3 regions of the Kitasatospora sp. NPDC056800 genome follow, and region 2 is predicted to be linked to each of the others. Evidence: riboswitches for the same ligand, from Rfam matches in the RefSeq annotation. Region 2 holds a riboswitch; each other region holds the start of a gene.

Region 1 (7,135 bases), on a different contig from region 2:
GTCGGGGTGGCCGTGCCCGCGACCCTCGGCCCGGACGGCCGGGTGCTCGCCTGGCCCGGCCGCCCCGACTGGCGCGGCTTCGACCTCGTCCCGGCACTGCGGCGGCTCTTCCCCGCCGCCGCCCTGGCCTGGGCGGACGACGGCGACCTCGCCGCGCTCGCCGAGGCGGTGCACGCCGGGTCCGGGCACGTGGTCTACCTGGGTGTCGGGACGGGCGTCGGCGGCGGTGTCGTGCACGGGGGCGCGCCGCTGCCGGGCCCGGGGCGCGGCTCCTGCGAGGCGGGGCACCTGATCGTCGACCGCCGGGGCCCGGTCTGCGACTGCGGGCGGCGCGGCTGCCTGCAGGCCACCGCCTCCGGTCCGGCGACCCTGCGGCGCGCGGAACTGCTGCGCGGCGCGCCGGTCGAGTACCCGGAGCTGCGGTCCGGGCTGGCCGAGGGCGCGCCGTGGGCGGTGGAGGCCGTCGAGGAGACCTGCGCCGCGCTGGCGGCCGCGGCCGTCTCGCTCGGCGAGCTGTTCCACCCCGAACTGACCGTGCTGGGCGGCGGGTTCGCCGACGGGCTGCCCGGCTTCACGGCGCGGGTGGAGGCGCACGCCGCCGCGCTGGCCCGCCCCGGCGGCCCGGTCCCCGCGATCCGGCCGGCCGCGCTCGGCGGGCTGTCCTCGCTGCACGGCGCCCTCGCGCTGGCGCGGCTGCAGCCCGCGGCCTGAAGCCGTGCCCGCGCCCGCACCCCACCGCACCGCACACCACCTCACCGACCAGCCCTGGGAGCCGAGTTGACCACGACAGAAACCCTCGTCCGTACGGACGGCGGGCTGCGGCGCATCGACGTGGAGCTGGGTGAGCGCGGCTACCCGGTGCTGATCGGCCCCGGCGCCCGCCACCGGCTGGCCGGGGTGCTCGCGGGGATCGGCGCCCGCCGGGTCGCGGTGGTCAGCGCCCGGCCCGCCGAGTGGCTGCCCGACACCGGCCTCGACACCCTGGTGGTGGAGGCGAAGGACGGCGAGGAGGGCAAGTCCCTCGCCTGGGTGGCCGAACTGTGCAGCCGCTTCACCGCGTTCGGCCTCGGCCGGGCCGACGCCGTGGTCTCCTGCGGCGGCGGCACCACCACCGACGCGGTCGGGCTCGCCGCCGCGCTGTACCACCGGGGAGTGCCCGTGGTGCACCTGCCCACCTCGCTGCTGGCCCAGGTCGACGCGAGCGTCGGCGGCAAGACGGCGGTGAACCTCCCGGAGGGCAAGAACCTGGTGGGCGCGTACTGGCAGCCGTCCGCCGTGCTCTGCGACACCGACTACCTCGACACCCTCCCGCCGCGCGAACGCGTCAACGGCTACGGGGAGATCGCCCGCTGCCACTTCATCGGCGCCGGGGACCTCCGCCACCTGCCGCTGCCCGAGCAGATCGCCGCGAGCGTCGCCCGCAAGGCCGCAGTGGTGGCCGCCGACGAGCGCGACACCGGGCTGCGGCACATCCTCAACTACGGCCACACCCTGGGCCACGCGCTGGAACGCGCCACCGACTTCCGGCTGCGCCACGGCGAGGCGGTCGGCGTCGGCACGGTCTTCGCCGGCCGGCTGGCGAGCGCGCTCGGCCGGATCGGCCCCGAGCGGGTCGCCGAGCACCACGAGGTGGTCGCCCACTACGGGCTGCCGACCGCGCTGCCGCCGGAGGTCGGCACCGGGGCGCTGATCGCCCTCATGCGGCTGGACAAGAAGGCCGTCGACGGGCTCTCCTTCGTCCTGGACGGCCCGCGCGGCGCCGAACTCGTCAGCGACGTCCCCGAGTCACTGGTCGCCCGCACGCTGGACGCCATGCCGCGCGCCGCCGCCGGGGAGGCCTGAGGTGTCCCTTCACCCCGACCTGCCGACCCCCGACCTGCCGACCCCCGACGTACCGGCCGCCGACGTACCGGCACCCGACGCACCCGACGCGCCGGCCGCCCGCCCGCCGATCTCCGGCCGCACCCGGCTGTTCGCGGTGCTCGGCGACCCGGTCGCACAGGCCAAGGCGCCCGCCCTGCTCAACCCGCTGTTCGCGGCGAGCGGCGTGGACGCCGTGCTCGTCCCCGTGCACGCCCCGGCGGACCGGCTGGACGAGGTCGTCCGAGGGCTGAAGGCCGTCGCCAACCTGGACGGGCTGCTGGTCACCGTCCCGCACAAGCTGGCGATGTGCGGGCACGCCGACGAACTCAGCGACGCCGCCGCCCTGTTGGGCAGCACCAACGCGCTGCGCCGCGAGCCGGACGGCCGCTGGTACGGCGACAACTTCGACGGCGCCGGGTTCGTCCGGGGCCTGGCCGCCGCCGGGCACCACCCGGCCGGGCTGCGGGTGGCACTGGCCGGCGCCGGGGGCGCGGGGCTCGCCATCGCCGCCGCCCTGCTCGCCGAAGGGGCCGCCGCACTCACCGTCACCGATCCCGACCGGGGCCGGGTGGACGCCCTGCTGGAGCGGCTCGGCACCCGCTGGCCCGGCCGCGTGGCCGCCGCCCCGTGCCCGCCCGCCGACGTCGACCTCGCGGTCAACGCCACCCCGCTGGGCCTGGACCCGGCCGACCCGCTCCCCTTCGACCCGGCCCCACTGGTGCCCGGCGCGCTGGTCGCCGACATCATCATGACGCCCGCCGAGACCCCGCTGCTGCGCACCGCCGCCGCCCTCGGCCTCGCCACCCACCCCGGCATCCACATGCTCGCCGAGCAACTGCCGCTCTACCGCTCCTTCTTCCGCCTTCCGGGGTGATCCCCCGTCCCTCCGGAGCCGGCCGACCCCCGTGGCCGTTCCCTCCCCCGTCCCCGGGAACGATCCAAACGATCATCCCACCAGCCGGTCGCCACCGACCTGACCACGCCTGATAGCGTGCCATCGCCGTGGTGTTCGGGAAACCGGTCTGAGTCCGGTGCGGCCCTCGCCACTGTTGCCGCGGAGTTCCGCGGCCCTCGCTGACCGGCTTTCGCCAGCGGTCAGGGCCACTGGGCGGGCTGGGAGAGCCGCTCGGGAAGGTCGGTCGCGGCGTGTTGATGCGGAAGCCAGGAGACCGGCCACGGCGCGACATGTTCCACGAGGGTTTTGGAGAACACGTGCCCAGCGGTCAGCCGTACCCGCATCCGGTCCGATCCATACGTTCCATGCGCTCCGCGCGCTCCATGCGTCCCGTACGTCCCACAGGTCCGACACGTGTCGGCCGGGCCGTCACGGCCCTGCTGTTCGTCGGTGTGCTCGGAGGGTGCGCGGGCGCCCCCGCGCCCGTCGCGTCCGGCGGGGCGACCGGAAGTGCCGCGCCGGTCAGCGTGGACAACTGCGGGACCACCGTGACGGTCGGCGCGCCGCCCGAGCGGCTGGTGACGCTCAACCAGGGTGCCACCGAGGTGGCCCTGGCCCTCGGCCTGCAGTCCCGCATGGCCGGTACCGCCTACCTCGACGACTCCGTCCCGGAGAAGTGGAAGGCCGCCTACGACTCCGTCCCGGTGCTCTCCAAGAAGTACCCGACGAAGGAGAACCTCCTCGCGGCCCGTCCCGACTTCCTGTACGCCTCCTACTCCACCGCGTTCACCGACAAGGTCGCGGGCACCCGGGAGGAGCTGCGCGGCCAGGGCGTCCCGTCGTACCTGTCCCCGTTCGGCTGCTCGGACAAGAACCAGGTGCCGCCGACGACCTGGCAGGCGGCGTGGGGCGAGCTGAACGACGTCGCCAAGGTCTTCGGCGTCCCGGAGCGGGCCGCCGCGATCCAGCGGCAGCAGGAGCAGCAGCTGGCGCAGTTCACGGCGACGGCCGCGGGCAAGGGCCTGAAGGTCCTGTGGTTCGACTCGGACACCAAGACGCCGTACGTCGGCACCGGCCAGGGCGGCCCCCAACTCGTGCTCGACGCCGTGGGCGCCCGCAACGTCTTCGGGGACCTGCCCGGCAGCTGGCAGAACGTGAGCTGGGAGAAGGTCGTCGCGGCGGACCCGGACGCCATCGTGGTCGCGGACGCCGACTGGGACACCGCCCAGTCCAAGATCGACTACCTGGAGAACGACCCGGTCCTGAGCAAGCTCACCGCCGTGCAGCGCAAGGCCTTCGTGACGGTGCCGTTCTCCGAGTCGACCCCCGGCGTGCTGCTCGCCGACGGTGCCGCCCGGGTGTCCGACGGGCTGGGCCGACTGCACCCGGCTTCATGACCACCGCGCCCCACCCCGTCGTGCGGCCCGCTGGTCCGGGCCGCGCGACGGCGGCCCTGGCCGTCGCCGCGGCCCTGCTCCTGAGCACCCTGCTCCTCGGCCTGGCCGTGGGCTCGCAGCACGAGTCGGTCGGAACGGTGATCGAGGTCGTGGCGCGCCGTCTCGGGCTGGGCGACCCGCCTGTGACGCTGCTGGACGACCAGATCGTCTGGCAGCTGCGGCTGCCCCGGGTGCTGGGAGCGGCCGCCACCGGCGCCGGCCTCGCGGTCTGCGGCGCGGTGCTGCAGACGCTGACCGGGAACGACCTGGCCGATCCCTTCCTGCTCGGGATCTCGGACGGAGCCGCCGCCGGCGCGGTCACCGTGATCGTCCTCGGCGTCGGCGTGACCGGCGCCGTGGGCACCGGCGCGGTGGCGACGGCGGCCTTCGCCGGCGCCCTGCTCGCCGCCGCCGTCGTCCTGGCCCTGGCCGGCGCCCGAACCCGGTCGCTGCCCACCGCCCGGACCGTGCTCGCCGGCATCGCGGTCGGCCAGATGTGCGGGGCCTACACCTCGTTCGTGGTGATGGTCCTCGGGGACCGCGACGCGGCGCGCGGGGTCATGGAGTGGACGCTGGGTTCGGTCGCCGGCGTGCGGTGGCCCACCGCCGTCTTCCTGCTGGCGGTCGCGCTGGTCGGTGTCACGGTCCTGGCCTCCTCGGCCCGCGACCTGGACGCCTTCGCCTTCGGCGAGACCGCCGCCCGCTCCCTCGGCGTCCACGTCGAGCGCACCCGCTGGGTCCTCGTCGCCACCGCCGCGCTGGTGACCGCGTGCCTGGTCGCCAACACCGGCGTCATCGGGTTCCTCGGCCTAGTCGTCCCGCACGTGGTCCGTCTCGTCTGCGGCCCGCGCCACGCCCTCCTGCTGCCCGTGTCGGCGCTGGTCGGCGCGTCCCTCCTGGTGGGCAGCGACGTCGTGGCGCGCTCGGTCCTCCCCGACCGGGAGATCCCCGTCGGCGTCGTCACGGCCGGGCTCGGAGCGCCGTTCTTCGCCTGGCTGCTGTGGCGCCAGGGGCGGGCCGACGGGAGGGCGCAGTGACGACGACGCCTGTCGGGCTGCGCGCGGAGGGACTCGGTGTCCGCATCGGCGGAGCCACCCTGCTGGACGCGGTCTCGATCGCCTTCCGCCCCGGCCGGATCACGGGCCTGCTCGGGCCCAACGGCGCCGGGAAGACCACCCTGCTGCGCGCGGTCGCCGGACTGACCCGGCCGAGCGCGGGCCGGGTCCTCCTGGACGGCGAGGACCTCCACGCCCTCACGGCCCGCCGGCGGGCACGACGGGTGGCCTTCATGGAACAGCAGGCGGACACCCGGCTGTCGCTGACGGTTCGTCAGGTCATCGAGCTCGGCCGCACGCCGCACCGCGGCCGCTGGCCCGTGCCGACGGACTCCGCCGCCGACGCCCACGAGCGGTCCGTGGTCGCCGACGCCGTCGCCGCAGCCGACGTCGGCCACCTGCTCGACCGCTCCTGGCCGACGCTGTCGGGCGGCGAGCGGCAGCGGGTCCAGCTCGCCCGGGCGCTGGCGCAGGAGCCCGACGTGCTGCTGCTCGACGAGCCCACCAACCACCTCGACCTGCGCCACCAACTCGGCTTCCTCGAAACCGTCCGCGGGCTGGGCATCACCACGGTCGCCGCGCTGCACGACCTCGAACTCGCCGCCGCCTACTGCGACGAGGTCGCCGTCCTGCTCGACGGCCGGCTGGTCGCCCACGGGCCCGGCTCCGAGGTGCTCACCTCGCGCACGATCGCGGAGGTCTACGGCGTCGACGTCACCGTGGAACGGCACCCCCGGCACGACAGACCGCACATCCGGTGGAACGGACTGCTCCACGAAAGGACGACGCCATGACCTCCCCCGCCCCGGATGCCCCCGCCCACCGCAGTGCCGTGGTCCTGGTCGGCATGTCGGCCGGGGAGGCCGTCCGCCGTGACGAACTCCTCCGGGCGGCGGCGTCGCACCGGGCCTCGATCGCGTTCCTGCAGCTGGCGGACCCGTCCCTGTCGGCCGAGCTGACCAGGCTGGCCGACGCGGGCACCGGGACCGTGGTGCTGGTCGGCGTCCGCCTCACGGATTCCGGCCCGGGCCAGTCCTGGCTCCGGCGGATCGCCGCGCACTGGTGGCGCGAGCGCGCGGGACACCGTCCCGAACTCCTCGTCGCCACCCGCCTCGCCGACTCGCCGGACGCGGTCCCCACGGTGGCCGCGGCGACGAAGGCCGTCACCGGCACGGAGCCCGGCCTCACCTCCGCGGCCTGGGAGGACGTGCCCGGCCACCGGCACCAGGTCATGGTGTGCCGCGGCCCGCGCTGCGCGGCCAAGGGCGTGGAGGAGGGACTGCGCGCCCTGGTCCAGGGACTGACCGAGCAGGGCCTCGGCGACGACGACGTGCTCGTCACCCAGACGGGCTGCCAGTTCCCCTGCAACCAGGCCCCCGTCATCAGCGTCCAGCCGGACGACGTCTGGTACGGCAACGTCGACCCGGCCACCGCCGCCCTCATCGTCACCGAGCACCTCGCCGGCGGACGACCGCTCGAGTCCCACCGCCTCCCCCGCCACCGGAGGGAGCGGGCGGACCACCACGACGACTGACCGCGGCCACCGGCCCGGGAGCGGCGGTCCGTACCGCGTGGTGCGGACCGTCGCTCCCGTCGTTGCCGACGCCGCGCACCGGCGCGGGCGGCCACGCTCCGCGACCCCTCCCGCGGAGCACCCCCGGGCGCGCGGCCGGGGCGGCGGCGGTAGGACGGATACGGACCCGGCCGGGAGGAGTGTCCGTGAAGATCGTCGTCGACCTCAACCGCTGCCAGGGCTACGCGCAGTGCGCGTTCCTCGCGCCCCGGGTGTTCGAGCTGCACGGCGAGGAGGCCCTGATATACACCCCGCAGCCCCCCGACGGGCAGCGGGAGCGCGTCCTGCGGGCCGCGGCGGCGTGTCCGGTGCA
Region 2 (7,135 bases):
CCGTGGTCGATCATCCGGCGCTCCAGCTCCATCGCCAGGTGCCGCTCGGTGCGGCCGACCAGGATCGACTCCAGCAGCTCGCCCAGCGCCTGGTCGGCGATCTCGGCGGCGATCCGCAGGTCCGCGATCTCGTGCTCGTCCTTGACCACCCGCAGCCGCTCGACCGTCCGGCCGAGGTCCACCAGCCGGGTCCCCGCTATCAGGTCGCCCACCGCCCGGTGCCGGCTGACGGTCAGGTCGTGCTCCTCCACCGCCAGGCCCGACACCCCGGAGCGGGTGGCCGCGGCCGCGGCGGCCAGCGCGGTGTCCGAGCCGGCCGCCACCGGCAGCCGGGTGACGTCCGGGGCGATCAGGTGCTCCCCGGTGTCGTCCGGCGGCAGGTCGTCCGGCAGCGCCAGCAGCGCCCGCTCCCTGGTCAGCAACAGGCTCGCCCCGCAGGGCGCGCAGCCCGTCAGGTACCGCACGTTCGCCGCACGGGTGATCAGCGCCGCATCGGCCCCGGCCGCGCTGCAGTGCTCCCTCACCCGCTCCCGCCGCCCCGCGTACGCATCCGCCATGCGTCGAGCCTACGAACCCCCGGCCCGAAGCGCCCGCCGAGCACCCCCGCCAGAACCCCCGGTGCCCCTTGCGCGCCCCCCGCGCGACCGCGCCGTCGCCCTCCGGCCCGCGCCGGGGCCCCCGCCCCCACCGCCGCTCGGACGCGCGCCGCCGCCGAGGGGCCCACCTCCCCTCGGCGGCGGCTTCCTCCCGTCGCGCCTACTGCCCGTACGGTTCGAGCAGACCCCGCCGGTACGCCGGGGCGAGGTTCTGCGGGACGAGCATCTCCCGGCCGTTCAGGGTGATCGCGACCAGCTTCGGGGGCGTCGCCCGCCACTGGGCCCGGCGGTGCCGGGTGTTGCTGCGGGAGGTCTTGCGCTTGGGTACGGCCATCGCGGGCTCCTTCTCGGGTGGTGTGGTCGAACGCGTCGTCGGGCGGCGCTAGCGGGTGGCGCCCGAGGCGTACGGCAGGAGGGCCGTCTCCCGGGCGTTCTTGATCGCCCGGGCCACCGCCCGCTGCTGCTCGGCGGTGAGCCGGGTGACCCGGCGGCCGCGGATCTTGCCGCGGTCGGAGACGAAGCGGCGCAGCAGGTCGGTGTCCTTGTAGTCGATGTACTCGATGCCCGCCGCGAGCAGCGGGTTGGGCCGGGGCTTCGGCGGGGCGGATCGTTTGCGCACGGGAGGGCGCTCCTTCAGTGGACGGGGTCGAGCAGGTCCTGGAAGGCGTCCGGCAGGGCCTTCCAGCCGGGTTCGCCGGCGGCGAGTTCGGCGTCGGTGAGCAGGCAGGAGTCGAGCAGGTCGGTGATGCCGTCGACGTCCAGCCCCTCGGCGGTGAAGCTGAGCTGCTGCACCCGGTCGCCGTGCCGGGGGTGCCAGTCGAGGGCGGCGGCGGCCCGGCGCGCGGGCGGGTAGAGCTCCCAGGCCGCGTCGGGCAGGGAGGTGAGCCAGGGCCCGCACTCCTCGACCGCGAGGTTCGCCCCGGCGGCGTCCCAGGCGAGTATCAGATCGGGCCGGTTGGCCAGCCAGAACCGGCCGCGGCTGCGCTGCGCCGCCGGGACGAGCAGTTCCAGCGCCCGGTGCAGCCGCTCGGGGTGGAGCGGTCGGCGGCGCTCCCACAGCAGGGTGGCGACGCCCGCCTCGTCCCGCTCCTGCGGCAGCAGCGCGAGCGCCGGGTTGACCCGGTCGCGGGCGGCGGCCACGTCGAAGCCGCCGAGCGCGGCCCGGGTGAGCGCGCCGGTGCCGAGCCGGACGGTCCGGGCGGTGGCGTGCAGCTGGCGCAGGAGGGCGAGCCCCGGCGCGTGCGCCGCGGCGCGCGGCACGGCGAGCGTGCCGGCGTACTCGATCTGGTGGGCGAGCGCCTCGGCGCGGGTCCGGTCGTCGCGCGAGGCGGTCTGCTCGCCGTGCTCCACCAGGTCGTCGGGGACGGAGAGCTCGCCGACCAGCCGGTCCGGGTCGACGGCGGTGACCACGCCCGCCAGTTCGACGGCGTCGTCGAGCGGCCGCCCGTCCACCTCTCCCCCGGCGATCACCTCGACCGCGGGGTGCGGGTCGCTGCCGCCCCACAGTTCGACGATCGCCAGTCCGTACCGGCCGCCGTCGGCGATCTCCAGCAGCCGGGGCAGCAGGTCCTCGCGCAGGGCGCAGCACGGGCAGTCGTTCGCCAGCGGTACGTCGGCCGCGTCGAAGGCCCCGGCGGCGTCGCGCAGCTCGCAGCGGACGGTGCCGAGCGCGGCGTCCCGCAGGTCGTGGTGCAGGACCACGGCGTCCACCGCGGCCGCCGCCAGTTCCTCGACGGCGGCCCGGCGCTGCTCCGCGTGCAGGCCGGCGACGACCACCACCGGCAGCCTGGTCCCGTCCACGGCGCTCACCAGCTCGCCTTGCGGACACCGGGCAGGTGCCCGGCGTGGGCGTGGGCGCGCAGGTTGACCCGGGAGAGGCCGAAGGCCCGCAGGTAGCCGCGGGGCCGGCCGTCCACGGCGTCCCGGTTGCGGACCCGGGTGGCGCTGGCGTCGCGCGGCTGGCGGGCGAGCTCGGCCTGGGCGGCGGCGCGCTCGGCGGGGCCGGTGCCGGGGTGGGCGATGGTCCGCTTGAGCTCGGCCCGGCGCTCGGCGTAGCGGGCGACGACGGCGCGCCGCCGCTCGTTCTTGGCGATCTTGCTCTGCTTGGCCATCAGACCTTCTCCCCCCGGGCGCGGATGCGGGCGACGGCGGCCTCGATGCCGATCGCGTCGACGGTGCGGATGCCCTTGGCGCTCAGCGCCAGCCGGACGTACCGGCCCTCGCCGGGCAGCCAGTAGCGCTTGCGCTGGATGTTGGGGTCGAAGCGGCGGCCGGTGCGGCGGTGCGAGTGCGAGATCGCGTTGCCGAAGCCGGGCCGGCGGCCGGTGAGTTGGCAGCGGGCGGACATGGGTGCTCCCTGGCGTCCGGGAATGGGCAGGACCGGGCTCACGTTACACCAGATGAAAATGACTTCCATTTCGATGTACGGTTCGAGCCAACCCCTCGGACCGGAACCCGAGACCCCGACCCCCAGACCCCAGGAGGACGTCCCATGGCCCGCAGCGAACTGCGCCCGGTGATCAGGCTCCGCTCCACCGCCGGCACCGGCTTCACGTACGTGACCCGCAAGAACCGCCGCAACGACCCGGACCGGATGGTCCTGCGCAAGTACGACCCGGCCGCGGGCCGGCACGTCGACTTCCGCGAGGAGCGCTGACCCCGGACACGCGAACGGCGCCTCCCCGGACTCGGGGAGGCGCCGTGGGTGGCCGGGCCGCTCGGCTCAGGAGCCCTCGGGCGTCCAGCGCTGCTCGACCCGGGCGAGCTTCCAGTACCCGATCGCGATCGCCCAGACCACCACGAACAGCCCGGCGATCGCGTAGCCCACGTTGTCCAGCGAGATGTCCGCGACGAACCCGGTGACCGGGTCGGTCAGGTCGAGCTTCTCGTGCAGCACCCCGACCAGCTCGATGGTGCCGATGATGAAGGCCACCGCGATCGACAGACCCGTGATGGTCAGGTTGTAGTACACCTTCCGGACCGGGTTGGCGAAGGCCCACTGGTACGCGAAGTTCATGAACGTCCCGTCCAGGGTGTCGAACAGGCTCATCCCTGCCGCGAACAGCAGCGGCAGGCAGACGATCGCGTACCAGGGCAGCCCGGAGGCCGCGCCCGAGCCGGCCATCACCATCAGGGTGACCTCGGTCGCGGTGTCGAAGCCCAGGCCCAGCACCATGCCCACCGGGAACATCTGCCCCGGCCGGGTGATCGAACGGGTCGCCCGGTTCAGCACCCGGGCCATGAAGCCGCGCGAGTCGAGGTGCGCCTCCAGCTCCTTCTCGTCGAACTTCCCGGCCCGCATCGAGCGGAACACCCTGAGGATGCCGAGCAGCGCCGCCAGGTTGAGCGCGCCGATCAGGTAGAGGAACACGCCGGAGGTGGTCGTCCCGATCACGCCCAGCCACTTGTGGGTGGCCGACTCGTCGTCCATCAGCGTGTTCGCCAGCTGCGCGCCGCCCGCCACCAGGGCGGCCATCAGCACCACCATCGAGGAGTGCCCGAGGGCGAACCAGAAGCCCACCGAGACCGGCCGCTTGCCGTCCGCCATCAGCTTGCGGGTGGTGTTGTCGATCACCGCGATGTGGTCGGCGTCGAAGGCGTGCCGCATCCCGAGGGTGTACGCGGTGATGCCGAGGCCCACCCCGAAGACCTGGGTACCGACCGCGTACCGCTCGGGCGCGACCAGGAAGATCAGCGTGCCGAAGGCCACCACGTGCATGGCCACGATCACCGCCATCAGCCCGGCCGTACGGACGGTGTCCTCGCGCCGCCATCTGAAGCTGGGCAGCACGGAAGGGGCCGGCTTCGCGCCGGCGGCAACGGTTTCGGGCAGGGTCATCTGCGGATCACGCTCCAGCACCTCGTGGAAAACCTCGTGAGATGCCGTGGCCGGTCTCCTGGCTGACGGGATACCCGTGCCCGCCTTCCCAGGTGCGCGAGGCACCCAGTGGCTCCGTGGGCACGGACGACGTTCCTCCGCGGGCGGAGGAACGACCCGATCACAGTGGCGAGGGCCGCTCCGGGCTGGGACCCCTGAGGGTCCGTCACCGGTCTTCCCGAGCACCACGGCGGGGAACACCGTAGGGGCCGCGCCCCGACCCGTGCAAGGCTGCGCACCTGCGCAGGTGTCCAGGATCACAGGCGACCGCCTGCAAGAATGTCCGCATGCATCTCGTACCGGCCGACCGCGCGGGCCACCGCACCATCGACGGGCACCGGGTCTGCGAGGCCATCGCCGCGATCGGCGACCCCGCGCACGTCCGGTCCTGGGCCGAGCGGTTCTCCCTGCTCGCCGACCCCGGACGGCTCGCCCTGCTGCTCGCCCTCCACCGGGCCGGCCCGCTCGCCGTCAGCGACCTCGCGGTGGCCACCGGCATGCGCGACCCCGCCGTCTCCCAGGCCCTGCGGCTGCTCCGTACGGCCGGCGTGGTCACCGGCGACCGGGACGGACGAGTGGTGCGCTACCGGCTCGTGGACGAGGCCATGCGCCCCCTCCTCGACGAGTGCGCCGCCGCCGAGCACCACGAGCCCAGCGCGGCAGTGGGCTGACCCCTCCCGCCGACGCCTGCCCGACCTGCTGACTCCCGCTCGGTCCGCCGACTCCCGCCCGGGCCGCTGACTCCCGCTCGGGAAGGCGCGCCGTGAACGGCCCCGGCCAGTACGATCATGATGTGCCGTCCCACCCCCATGCCTGGCCCGCCGACCGCTGGAACACCGACCCGGTCAAGGCCCGCGTGCTGGCGGTCGCCCGCACCCTCACCTCGGCCACCCGGGTGCTGGACGTCCTCTCCCTGCTGAGCCCGCACGGCATCGAGTGGTACTTCACCGTCAACCCCGGTTCCGTCTTCGCCGACCGCGCCCTGGACGACTACCTGCACGGCCTGTCCGGCTTCACCGTGCTGGACTGGGACGACGCCGTCCGCCACCGCTTCGACCTGGCCGTCGCCTGCGCCGTCCACTCCTCCATGCACCGCCTGGACGCCCGCCTCGTCGTCCTGCCGCACGGCGCCGGCTACAACCGCCTGGTCACCGAGTCCACCGGCGACACGGTCAGCGCCGCCGGCCTGTCCCGCAACGAACTCACCCACCGCGGGCGGGTGTTCGTGGACGTCCTCGGGCTCTCCCACCCCGAACAGCTGGACCGGCTGCGGACCTCCTGCCCCGAGGCCCTGGACGTCGCCCGGGTGGTCGGCGACCCGTGCTTCGACCGGATGCTCGCCAGCCGGCGCTCCCGGGACGGCTACCGCGCCGCGCTCGGCGCCGTCGGCGGCCGACGGCTCGTCGTCGTCAGCTCCACCTGGAGCGAGCACTCGTTATTCGGCCGCCACCCCGACCTGCCCCGGCGGCTCGTCCGCCAACTGCCCGCCGACGAGTACACGGTGGCCGTCGTCCTGCACCCCAACGTGTGGAGCCGCCACGCCCCCGGGGCGCTGCTCGACGACGCCCGCCGGATGGGCCTGCGCCTGATCCCGCCCCACCAGGGCTGGCAGGCCGCGCTCGTCGCCGCCGACTGCGTGATCGGCGACCACGGCTCGGTCACCGTCTACGGCGCCGCCCTGGAACACCGCACCATGCTCGTCGCCACCGGCGCCGCCGAACTCGACCCGCGCTCCCCCAGCTACGCCTTCGGCCAGGCCGCCCCCGTCCTCGACCCGGACGGGGACCTCGCCGCCCAGCTCGAACGGGCCCTCGCCGAGGCCCCGGCCGGCCTGCGCGAGATCACCGACCGCTCGCTCGCCCACCGCGGCGAATCCGCCCGGCTGCTGCGCCCGCTGCTCTACTCCTTCCTGGACGGCCTGGACGAACCCGGGGACGAACCGGCCCTGCCGCCCTACCCCAGGCCCGTCCCCTGCCCCGGGGCCGCCGAGTGGCCCACCGCGTACGACGTCGAGGGCAGCACCGAGGGGACCGAGGTGAGCCTGCGGCGCTACCCCTTCCACCCGGACGACCACACCCCGCGCGGCTTCCACGCCCTCACCGACGAGCACCCGGGCGACGCCCTGCGCTACACGGCCGAGGTGATCGCCCGCACCGAGGCGCACGCCGAACGCACCGCCACCCGCTGGCTCGCCGACACCGCCGCCGAACTGCCCGGCCTCGCCGTCGCGGTGGCCGCCCTCGGCCCGGCCCGCCACCTGCTCCGGCTGCACGGCGGCCGACTGCTGGAGGCCCGCGCCGAACCGGACTGGGGCCGCCCCGACCCCGCCGTCGACCCGCTGCTGCTCGGCTCCGCCGTGGCCTGCTGGCTCGCCGACGGCGGCGACCCGGCCGGCCTCCCCGAGCACGGACTCACCGTCCGCACCGGCGGGGACCGCACCCGGGTGTCCTTCCGTACCGGGCCCTGACCCCGCCCGCCCGCTACGGACCGCCCCTCGGCCCGGACCGCCCCTCAGCCCGCCAGCTGCCGCAGCCGCTCGCGGCTGCGCTCCGCCAGCTCCGCGTCGTCCAGCTCCTCGGCGAGGGTGACGAGCAGGGTGTGGGCCTGCGCCTCCTTCGCGTACTGGTTCCGCTCCTTGGCCCGCCGGGCGCAGTCGTCCGCG
Region 3 (7,135 bases), on a different contig from region 2:
GCGGTCGGCGTGCTGGTCGGGGCGCTCGGCCTGGTGGGCATCGGCTGCCTGCTGAACCCGAAGTCGACGGCGGCCCTGTACGCCCCGTCCGAGGACTAGGGGTACAGGGCCGCCGGGAGCCTGAAGCCGGGGGGGCCTCAAGCCGGGGGGACTGAAGGGGCGTCAGTCCTACTCCTCCACCAGGAGCTTCTCCCGCAGCTGGGCCAACGTCCGGGCCAGCAGCCGGGACACGTGCATCTGGGAGATCCCCACCTCGGCGGCGATCTGCGACTGGGTCATGTTCCGGAAGAACCGCAGCACCAGGATCTTCTGCTCCCGGGGCGGCAGTTGGGCCAGCAGCGGCTTGAGCGACTCGCGGTACTCGACGCCCTCCAGCGCCTCGTCGGTCGCGCCCAGGGTGTCCGCGACGGCCGGCGACTCGTCGTCGCTGTCCGGCACGTCCAGGGACAGCGTGGAGTACGCGTTGGCGGACTCCAGGCCCTCCAGGACGTCCTCCTCGGAGATCCCCAGGTGCTCGGCCAGCTCGTGCACCGTGGGGGAGCGGCCGTGCCGCTGGGAGAGTTCGCTGGTCGCCGTGGTGAGCGACAGCCGCAGCTCCTGGAGGCGGCGCGGGACGCGCACCGCCCAGCCCTTGTCGCGGAAGTGCCGCTTGATCTCCCCGACGATGGTCGGCGTCGCGTAGGTGGAGAACTCGACCCCGCGCTCGTGGTCGAAGCGGTCCACCGACTTGATCAGGCCGATGGTGGCGACCTGGGTCAGGTCGTCCAGCGGCTCGCCCCGGTTGCGGAAGCGCCGGGCCAGGTGCTCGACCAGCGGGATGTGCATCCGCACCAGCTGGTTGCGCAGCTCGACCCGCTCCGGGGAGCCCTCGGGCAGTGCGGACAGCCGGACGAACAGCGCGCGGGCGGCCTCCCGGTCCGGGGCGCCGGTGCGGTGCGAGCCCTGGGCGGGCAGGGCGACGTGCGGCTCGACCTCGGCCGTCGGCTCGGCCTCGACCGCCGGTTCCGTCCCGACGGCCGGGGCCGTCTCGTCCACCGGGTCCGGCGGGGGCGCGGAGGCAGGCGTCGGCTCGGACGTCGGCTCGGTGGGGTGGCTCATCCGCTGGGCGTCCTTCGGGTGCGCTTCGTCGTTGGCGGCGAGGCCGGGAACGCTCGCCTGGGTCGGTACGGCAGGTCCCGCCGTCGCGAGGCCGGTACGGTCCAGATCACTCACGGCCATTCCCCCGTTCCGTTCCGGGAGCACCGGGGCCGGTGGCCCCGGAATCGTCTCGTTGGTCGTACCGCGTGGGTGGCGGTACCGGGAGCCGTCCGTCGGTCCCCTGAGCGGGGGAGCGGCGGACGGCCCTTGCGCGGGTGCTGCTCGGTGCTGCTCGGTCGTGCGGTGCGGTCCGGCGCCCGACTAGTGGGAGGGGGACCCGCCGCGCTTCTTGTGCAGGCTGATCGTCACGGTCCTGTCCTCGGCGACCGAGGAGTCGACCTCGCCGGCCAGGGCGGAGAGCACCGTCCAGGCGAAGGTGTCCCGTTCGGGAGCCTTGCCGTCGGTGGTCGGGGCGGAGACGGTGACCTTCAACGAGTCGCCGACCAGCCGGAACTCGCAGGACAGTACGGAGCCGGGCACCGCCTGCTGGAGCAGGATGGCGCAGGCCTCGTCGACCGCGATCCGCAGGTCCTCGATCTCGTCGAGCGTGAAGTCCAACCGGGCCGCCAACCCGGCCGTCGCTGTTCGCAGGACGGAGAGGTAGGCCCCGGCTGCGGGCAGCCGGACCTCCACGAAGTCCTGAACGCCGAGATCGCCGTCGATCTGGGACACCCTTGCCTCCTGGGTGGCGCGCTGTGCTTTCTTGGTACCCCGCTTGTTACCGCTTGCTACCCCCGAAGGGGGCCCGGCGCCGCGGATCCGCCATCGCTCTGCCTTCCGCACCCCGGTTCGGGAGTTACTCATGGTAAGGCATTGCGACGCAGGGTGGCAGACCCTTTCCCCGGACTCCCGGGAGCCGTTCAGCGCTGCCCGGCGGCGGCCAGCGCCCCGTCGGAGAGCCGGTACACCGTCCACTCGTCCATCGGCACCGCGCCGATCGACTTGTAGAAGTCGATCGAGGGCTGGTTCCAGTCCAGGACCGACCACTCGACCCGGGAGTAGCCGCGCTCGACGGCGATCCGGGCGAGTTCCAGCAGCAGCGCCTTGCCGTGGCCGCCGCCGCGCGCCTCCGGGCGGACGTACAGGTCCTCCAGGTAGATCCCGTGGGTGCCGCGCCAGGTCGAGAAGTTGCGGAACCAGACCGCGAAGCCGACCGGTTCACCGGTGGCGTCGTCCTCGGCGATCAGCCCGAACAGGGCCGGGTTCTCGCCGAACAGGGCCTCGTGCAGCTGCTCCTCGGTGGCCTTCGCCTCGTGCAGGGCCTTCTCGTACTCCGCGAGTTCGCGGATCATGGCGTGGACGACGGGGACGTCGGTGGCGACGGCGGTGCGGATCATGTCCGTGAGCCTACTGCTCGGGACCGGTCTCGTCCCAGGCCTGGAGGGAGGTCTGGTCGATGATCCGGCCGTCCCGCAGACCGGCCATCGAGGACATCAGCACCCGGACGCCGTCCGGGTACCGGCAGGACTCCAGGAAGGCGACGTGGTCGCCCTGGACGACCACCTGTTCCAGTGTGTGGGTCATCTCGCGGCCGTAGACGTCGTCCAGCATGGCGCCGATCTCCTCCCGCCCGTGCATCACCAGGGGGTGGCTGGGCTGGGTCTTGCGGTCGACCATGCGCAGTTCGGCGTCCTCCGCGTAGAGCGCCAGGAGGGCCTCGGCGTCGCGGCGCTCGATGCCCTCGCGCAGTGCGCGGGTGTCGAAGGCGGCGGGGGCCGTCGTGGTGGTCATGATCTCGCTCCTCCGGTCGGGTTCCGTCGGCTCGTACCTTGAGCGTACGCCCGCGGCCGCCCGGACCCGGAGGAGCGGGATCCGGGCCGGTCAGGGGGCCGGCACGGTGCGCAGGTAGGCGGCCAGCGCGCTGATCGCGGCCGGGTTGCGCGGGCTCTCCACCAGGTCGACGTAGTCCATGACGAAGATCCGGCCGTTCCTGACCGCGGCGACGTCGGCCAGCGGCGGGAAGGACATCAGGAACTTTCGCTTCTCCTCGGCCTTCGGCGTCGCGTAGTCGTTGATCACGATCACCTCGGGGTCGCGCTGCACCACGCTCTCCCAGCCGGCCGTGACCCAGCTGTCGGCGAGGTCGCCCATGATGTTGGTCCCGCCGGCCTTGGCGATGATCTCGTTGGCGGCGGCGAACTTCCCGGCGGTGTACGGCTTGTCCTGCCCGCTGTCGTACAGGAAGACGGACGGGTGGCGCTCGGCCGGCGGGACGGCGGCGATCCGCGCCTTGAAGTCCGCGATCAGCTGGTCGGAGCGGTCCTTGACGTCGAAGATCTCGCCGAGGTTGGCCAGGTCGGTGTAGAGCGCCTCCAGCGGGTCCATCACGCCGCGCTCGGTGCCCTTGCCGCTGCGGCAGGACTCGCTGAGCACGTACGAGTCGACGCCGAGCGCCCTGAAGGCCTGCGGGGTGACGCCGCTGCCCTCGTCGAAGCCGTAGTGCCAGCCGGCGAAGACCAGGTCGGCCTTGGCGTCCAGCGCGATCTCCTTGGTGAGGATCTTCTTGGAGAGCCAGGTGGTCTGCTGGTAGCCGTCCTTCCAGGCGACCTGGTCGATCTTCCCCTTGTCGTCGGGCATCACGTAGCCGGCCATCCGGTCGGCGAGGCCGAGCGAGAGCATCAGTTCGGTGATGTTGACGTCGTTGGTCACCACCCGGGCGGGCTTCTGCGCGAAGGTGAGCTTCTCCCCGCAGTTGTCCACCGTCACGGGGTAGTGGGCGGAGGCGGTGGCGGCCTCCTTCGGGGCGATCTCGGCGCCGCAGCCGACGAGTCCGAGGGCGAGCAGGGCGGTGGCGGCAACGGCCTTGGTGCGCACGGGAGTTCCTTGGGGGTCAGGGGAGGCGGTCGAAGAGCAGCTGGAGGGCGCCGGTCTCCGGGTGGCGCACCGGGGTGCCCCGGACGCCGAACACCTCGGCCAGCAGGGCGGGTCGGAGCACCTCGTCGGGCGGCCCGGAGGCGACGATCCGGCCGTCCCGCAGGACGTACAGCAGGTCGCAGTGGCCCGCCGCCAGGTTGAGGTCGTGCAGCGCGGTGAGCACCGTCGGACCGGCCTCGCGGGCGAGCACCAGCACCTCCAACTGGTGCGCGATGTCGAGGTGGTTGGTGGGTTCGTCCAGCACCAGCAGGCGCGGCTCCTGGACCAGCGCGCGGGCGAACAGCACCCGCTGCTTCTCGCCCCCGGACAGGCTCAGGAAGCCCCGCTCGGCGAGGTGCCCGGCCCGGACCTTGCGCAGCGCCTCGGCGCAGCGCCGCTCGTCCCCGTCGACTTGGGCGCCGAAGCCGCGGCGGTGCGGCAGCCGGCCCATGGCGACCACCTCGGCGACGGTGAAGTCGAACTCGGCGGAGTGCTCCTGGGTCAGCGCGGCCACCCGGCGGGCGCTCTCGCGGGCGGTGAGGGCGTGCAGGTCGTCGCCGGCCAGCCGGACCACGCCGCCGGCCGGCTTCAGCACCCGGTAGACGCAGCGCAGCAGGGTCGACTTGCCGCTGCCGTTGGGGCCTATCAGGCCGACCACCTGCCCGGCGGCGGCCGCCAGGCTCACCTCGTGGACCAGCCGGGTGCCGGCCAGCTCCACCGAGACGCCGTCGACGGCGAGGTCCTGGGCGTGCACCGGGGTCGGGTCGGTCGTCGCGGTCACCGGGCACCTCCGAAGGCCTGGCCGCGGCGGCGCATCATCACCAGGAAGGCGGGCACGCCGAGCACCGCGGTGAACACCCCGACGGGCAGTTCGGCGGGCGCCAGCAGGGTGCGCGAGGCGATGTCCACCCAGACCAGCAGCAGCGCCCCGGCGAGCGGCGCGACCACCAGCACCCGGCGGTGCCCGGCGCCGACCAGCATCCGCGCCAGGTGCGGCATCAGCAGCCCGACGAAGCCGATCGCCCCGCTGACCGCGACCACGGTGCCGGTGACGGCGGCGGTCACCACGAACAGCTCGCGGCGCAGCCGGTCCGGGTCCACGCCGAGCGAGGCGGAGGTCTCGTCGCCCATCGCGAGCGCGTCCAGCCGCCCGGCGGTGCAGGCCAGGTAGGCGAGCCCGGCCAGCACGGTGACGGCGGCGATCGGCACCTTGCCCCAGGTGGCGCCGCCGAGGCTGCCGAGCAGCCACATCATGACGTCCCGGGCGGCCTCGCCGCGGTCGGCGGCGAAGACCATCAGGGTGGTGGCGGCGGAGAAGCCGTAGGACAGCGCGGTGCCGGTGAGCACCAGCCGCAGCGGGGTGAGCCCGTACGCGGTGCGGGCCGCGACGTAGACCAGGGTCATGGCGGCCAGCGCGGAGCCGAAGGCGGAGGCGGAGATCGCCCACACCCCGAGCGAGGCGAAGGCGCCGAACAGCATCACGGCGTTGGCGCCGACGGCCGCGCCGGAGGAGATGCCGAGCACGAAGGGGTCCGCCAGCGCGTTGCGCACCAGGGCCTGGACGGCGACCCCGCAGGCGGCCAGCCCGGCGCCGACCACGGCGGCCAGCACGGTGCGCGGCAGCCGGATCTCCCAGACGATCGCGTACGCGGCCGCCTCGTCCGCGTCCAGCCGGCCGCCCGTCAGCCCGGCGCCCAGGAGCCGCAGCACCCGGGGCAGGCCGAGCCCGGAGGAGCCGAGGGCGACCCCGCAGACCAGGGAGAGCAGCAGGGCGGCGGCGAGGCCGGCGGCGAGCGGGACGACGGGTATTCGGCGAGCGGGCGGGCCGACTGCACGGTTGACGGGTGCGCGGTTCACGGGTGCGCCTTGCCTCGGGCCGGGAGCGCGCCGGGGCGGGCGCGGGCCGGGGGCGTGCCGGGGCGCCGTTCCCCTCGCAGTCCGCGGCGAGTTGTCGGGAGGTCGGCGGCCGAGGGCGATCGGGCTGGCGCGGCCGTACGGGCGGGTACGGGCCGTGCTCACCGTTGCGGGTCAGCGCCGGATTCGCACCGGACTTCCCCCTCGGACGCCCTGGCAGCATAACAGCCACTCAGGGCAGGCAACCCTTACCGGGCCGGGTCGGACGTGAACGCACGACCGCCCCCGTCCGGCGGTGCGGACGGGGGCGGTCGGGTGGCGACGCGTCAGGCTCAGGCCTGCTTGGTCTCCCAGAAGATCTTGTCGACCTGGGCGATCAGGTCGAGCAGGGCCTGGCCGGTGGCCGGGTCCGTGGACGCCTTGGCGGCCGAGGCGGCCTTCAGGGTGTCGTTGATCAGCTGGTGCAGCTGCGGGTACTTCTCGAAGTGCGGGGCCTTGAAGTAGTCGCTCCACAGCACCGAGATGTGGTGCTTGACGGCCTCGGCGCGCTGCTCCTTGATGATGACGGCGCGGGCGCGGAAGTGCGGGTCCTCGTTGGCCTGGTACTTCTCCTGGGTGGCCTTGACCGACTCGGCCTCCAGCTTGGCCTGCGCGGGGTCGTAGACGCCGCAGGGCAGGTCGCAGTGGGCGTGGACGGTGGCGCGCGGTGCAAACAGACGAGAGAACATGGGAGTCCTTCCTTAGATCGTCTTCCCGCGCCCGAGATTACCCTTCCGCCCTCCCGGTTTCGCGATCGGGCGGTGGGCCTAGGGCGAAAGACGGACCGGGAACCGGCGCAATCCGGACATCGGACGGACGGCGGTCCGTACGGCAGACTGGGGGCGCGAGCGGGGGCGGGAGGAGGAGTCGTGGCGCGGAGCACGCGAGCGGAGGGCGCCGGGGCGGGGGAGCGCGGCCCGGGCGGCGCGCTGCCGTTCGGGCTGGTCGACGTGGCGGGGCCGTCGATGGTCCCGACCCTGCGCGAGGGCGACCGGCTGCTGGTCCGCTACGGCGCGCCGATCCGGCCCGGCGCGGTGGTGGTCTTCCGGCACCCGTTCCAGCAGGACCTGCTGGTGGTGAAGCGGGCCGCCGAGCGCCGGGCCACGGGCTGGTGGCTGCTCTCCGACAATCGCCCGGTGGACAGCGACAGCCGCAGCTACGGCGCCGTCCCGGACGAGCTGGTGCTCGGCCGGGTGCTGCTGCGGCTGCGCCCGAGCCCGGTCTGGCTGGCGCCGGGGCGCCGGCTGGAGCG

What was found. Region 2 has a riboswitch for cobalamin ahead of ACFRQN_RS01425 (HoxN/HupN/NixA family nickel/cobalt transporter). Riboswitches for the same ligand answer to the same signal wherever they lie in the genome.
Region 1: it holds a riboswitch for cobalamin, as region 2 does, so the genes downstream of both, ACFRQN_RS03465 (ABC transporter substrate-binding protein) here and ACFRQN_RS01425 (HoxN/HupN/NixA family nickel/cobalt transporter) in region 2, are expected to answer to the same signal.
Region 3: it holds a riboswitch for cobalamin, as region 2 does, so the genes downstream of both, ACFRQN_RS36610 (iron ABC transporter permease) here and ACFRQN_RS01425 (HoxN/HupN/NixA family nickel/cobalt transporter) in region 2, are expected to answer to the same signal.

The regions. Positions count from the first base shown of each region.
Region 1 covers NZ_JBHUAL010000008.1:35,179-42,313, forward strand. The annotation lists gene ACFRQN_RS03450 (ROK family protein) at 1-711, shown strand, start outside; gene ACFRQN_RS03455 (3-dehydroquinate synthase family protein) at 778-1,842, shown strand; gene ACFRQN_RS03460 (shikimate dehydrogenase family protein) at 1,844-2,737, shown strand; cobalamin riboswitch at 2,850-3,056, shown strand; gene ACFRQN_RS03465 (ABC transporter substrate-binding protein) at 3,286-4,155, shown strand; gene ACFRQN_RS03470 (iron ABC transporter permease) at 4,152-5,231, shown strand; gene ACFRQN_RS03475 (ABC transporter ATP-binding protein) at 5,228-6,043, shown strand; gene ACFRQN_RS03480 (ferredoxin) at 6,040-6,783, shown strand; gene ACFRQN_RS03485 (ferredoxin) at 6,969-7,135, shown strand, end outside.
Region 2 covers NZ_JBHUAL010000003.1:62,961-70,095, reverse strand. The annotation lists gene ACFRQN_RS01460 (Xaa-Pro peptidase family protein) at 1-557, opposite strand, end outside; gene rpmF (50S ribosomal protein L32) at 757-930, opposite strand; gene rpsR (30S ribosomal protein S18) at 979-1,215, opposite strand; gene ACFRQN_RS01445 (CobW family GTP-binding protein) at 1,230-2,396, opposite strand; gene rpsN (30S ribosomal protein S14) at 2,402-2,707, opposite strand; gene rpmB (50S ribosomal protein L28) at 2,707-2,943, opposite strand; gene rpmG (50S ribosomal protein L33) at 3,088-3,252, shown strand; gene ACFRQN_RS01425 (HoxN/HupN/NixA family nickel/cobalt transporter) at 3,319-4,434, opposite strand; cobalamin riboswitch at 4,465-4,678, opposite strand; gene ACFRQN_RS01420 (metalloregulator ArsR/SmtB family transcription factor) at 4,761-5,144, shown strand; gene ACFRQN_RS01415 (hypothetical protein) at 5,267-6,940, shown strand; gene ACFRQN_RS01410 (AAA family ATPase) at 6,985-7,135, opposite strand, start outside.
Region 3 covers NZ_JBHUAL010000257.1:4,336-11,470, forward strand. The annotation lists gene ACFRQN_RS36575 (hypothetical protein) at 1-99, shown strand, start outside; gene ACFRQN_RS36580 (SigB/SigF/SigG family RNA polymerase sigma factor) at 169-1,218, opposite strand; gene ACFRQN_RS36585 (anti-sigma regulatory factor) at 1,399-1,809, opposite strand; gene ACFRQN_RS36590 (GNAT family N-acetyltransferase) at 1,998-2,474, opposite strand; gene ACFRQN_RS36595 (nuclear transport factor 2 family protein) at 2,485-2,868, opposite strand; gene ACFRQN_RS36600 (ABC transporter substrate-binding protein) at 2,959-3,951, opposite strand; gene ACFRQN_RS36605 (ABC transporter ATP-binding protein) at 3,968-4,771, opposite strand; gene ACFRQN_RS36610 (iron ABC transporter permease) at 4,768-5,847, opposite strand; cobalamin riboswitch at 5,970-6,095, opposite strand; gene sodN (superoxide dismutase, Ni) at 6,177-6,572, opposite strand; gene sodX (nickel-type superoxide dismutase maturation protease) at 6,849-7,135, shown strand, end outside.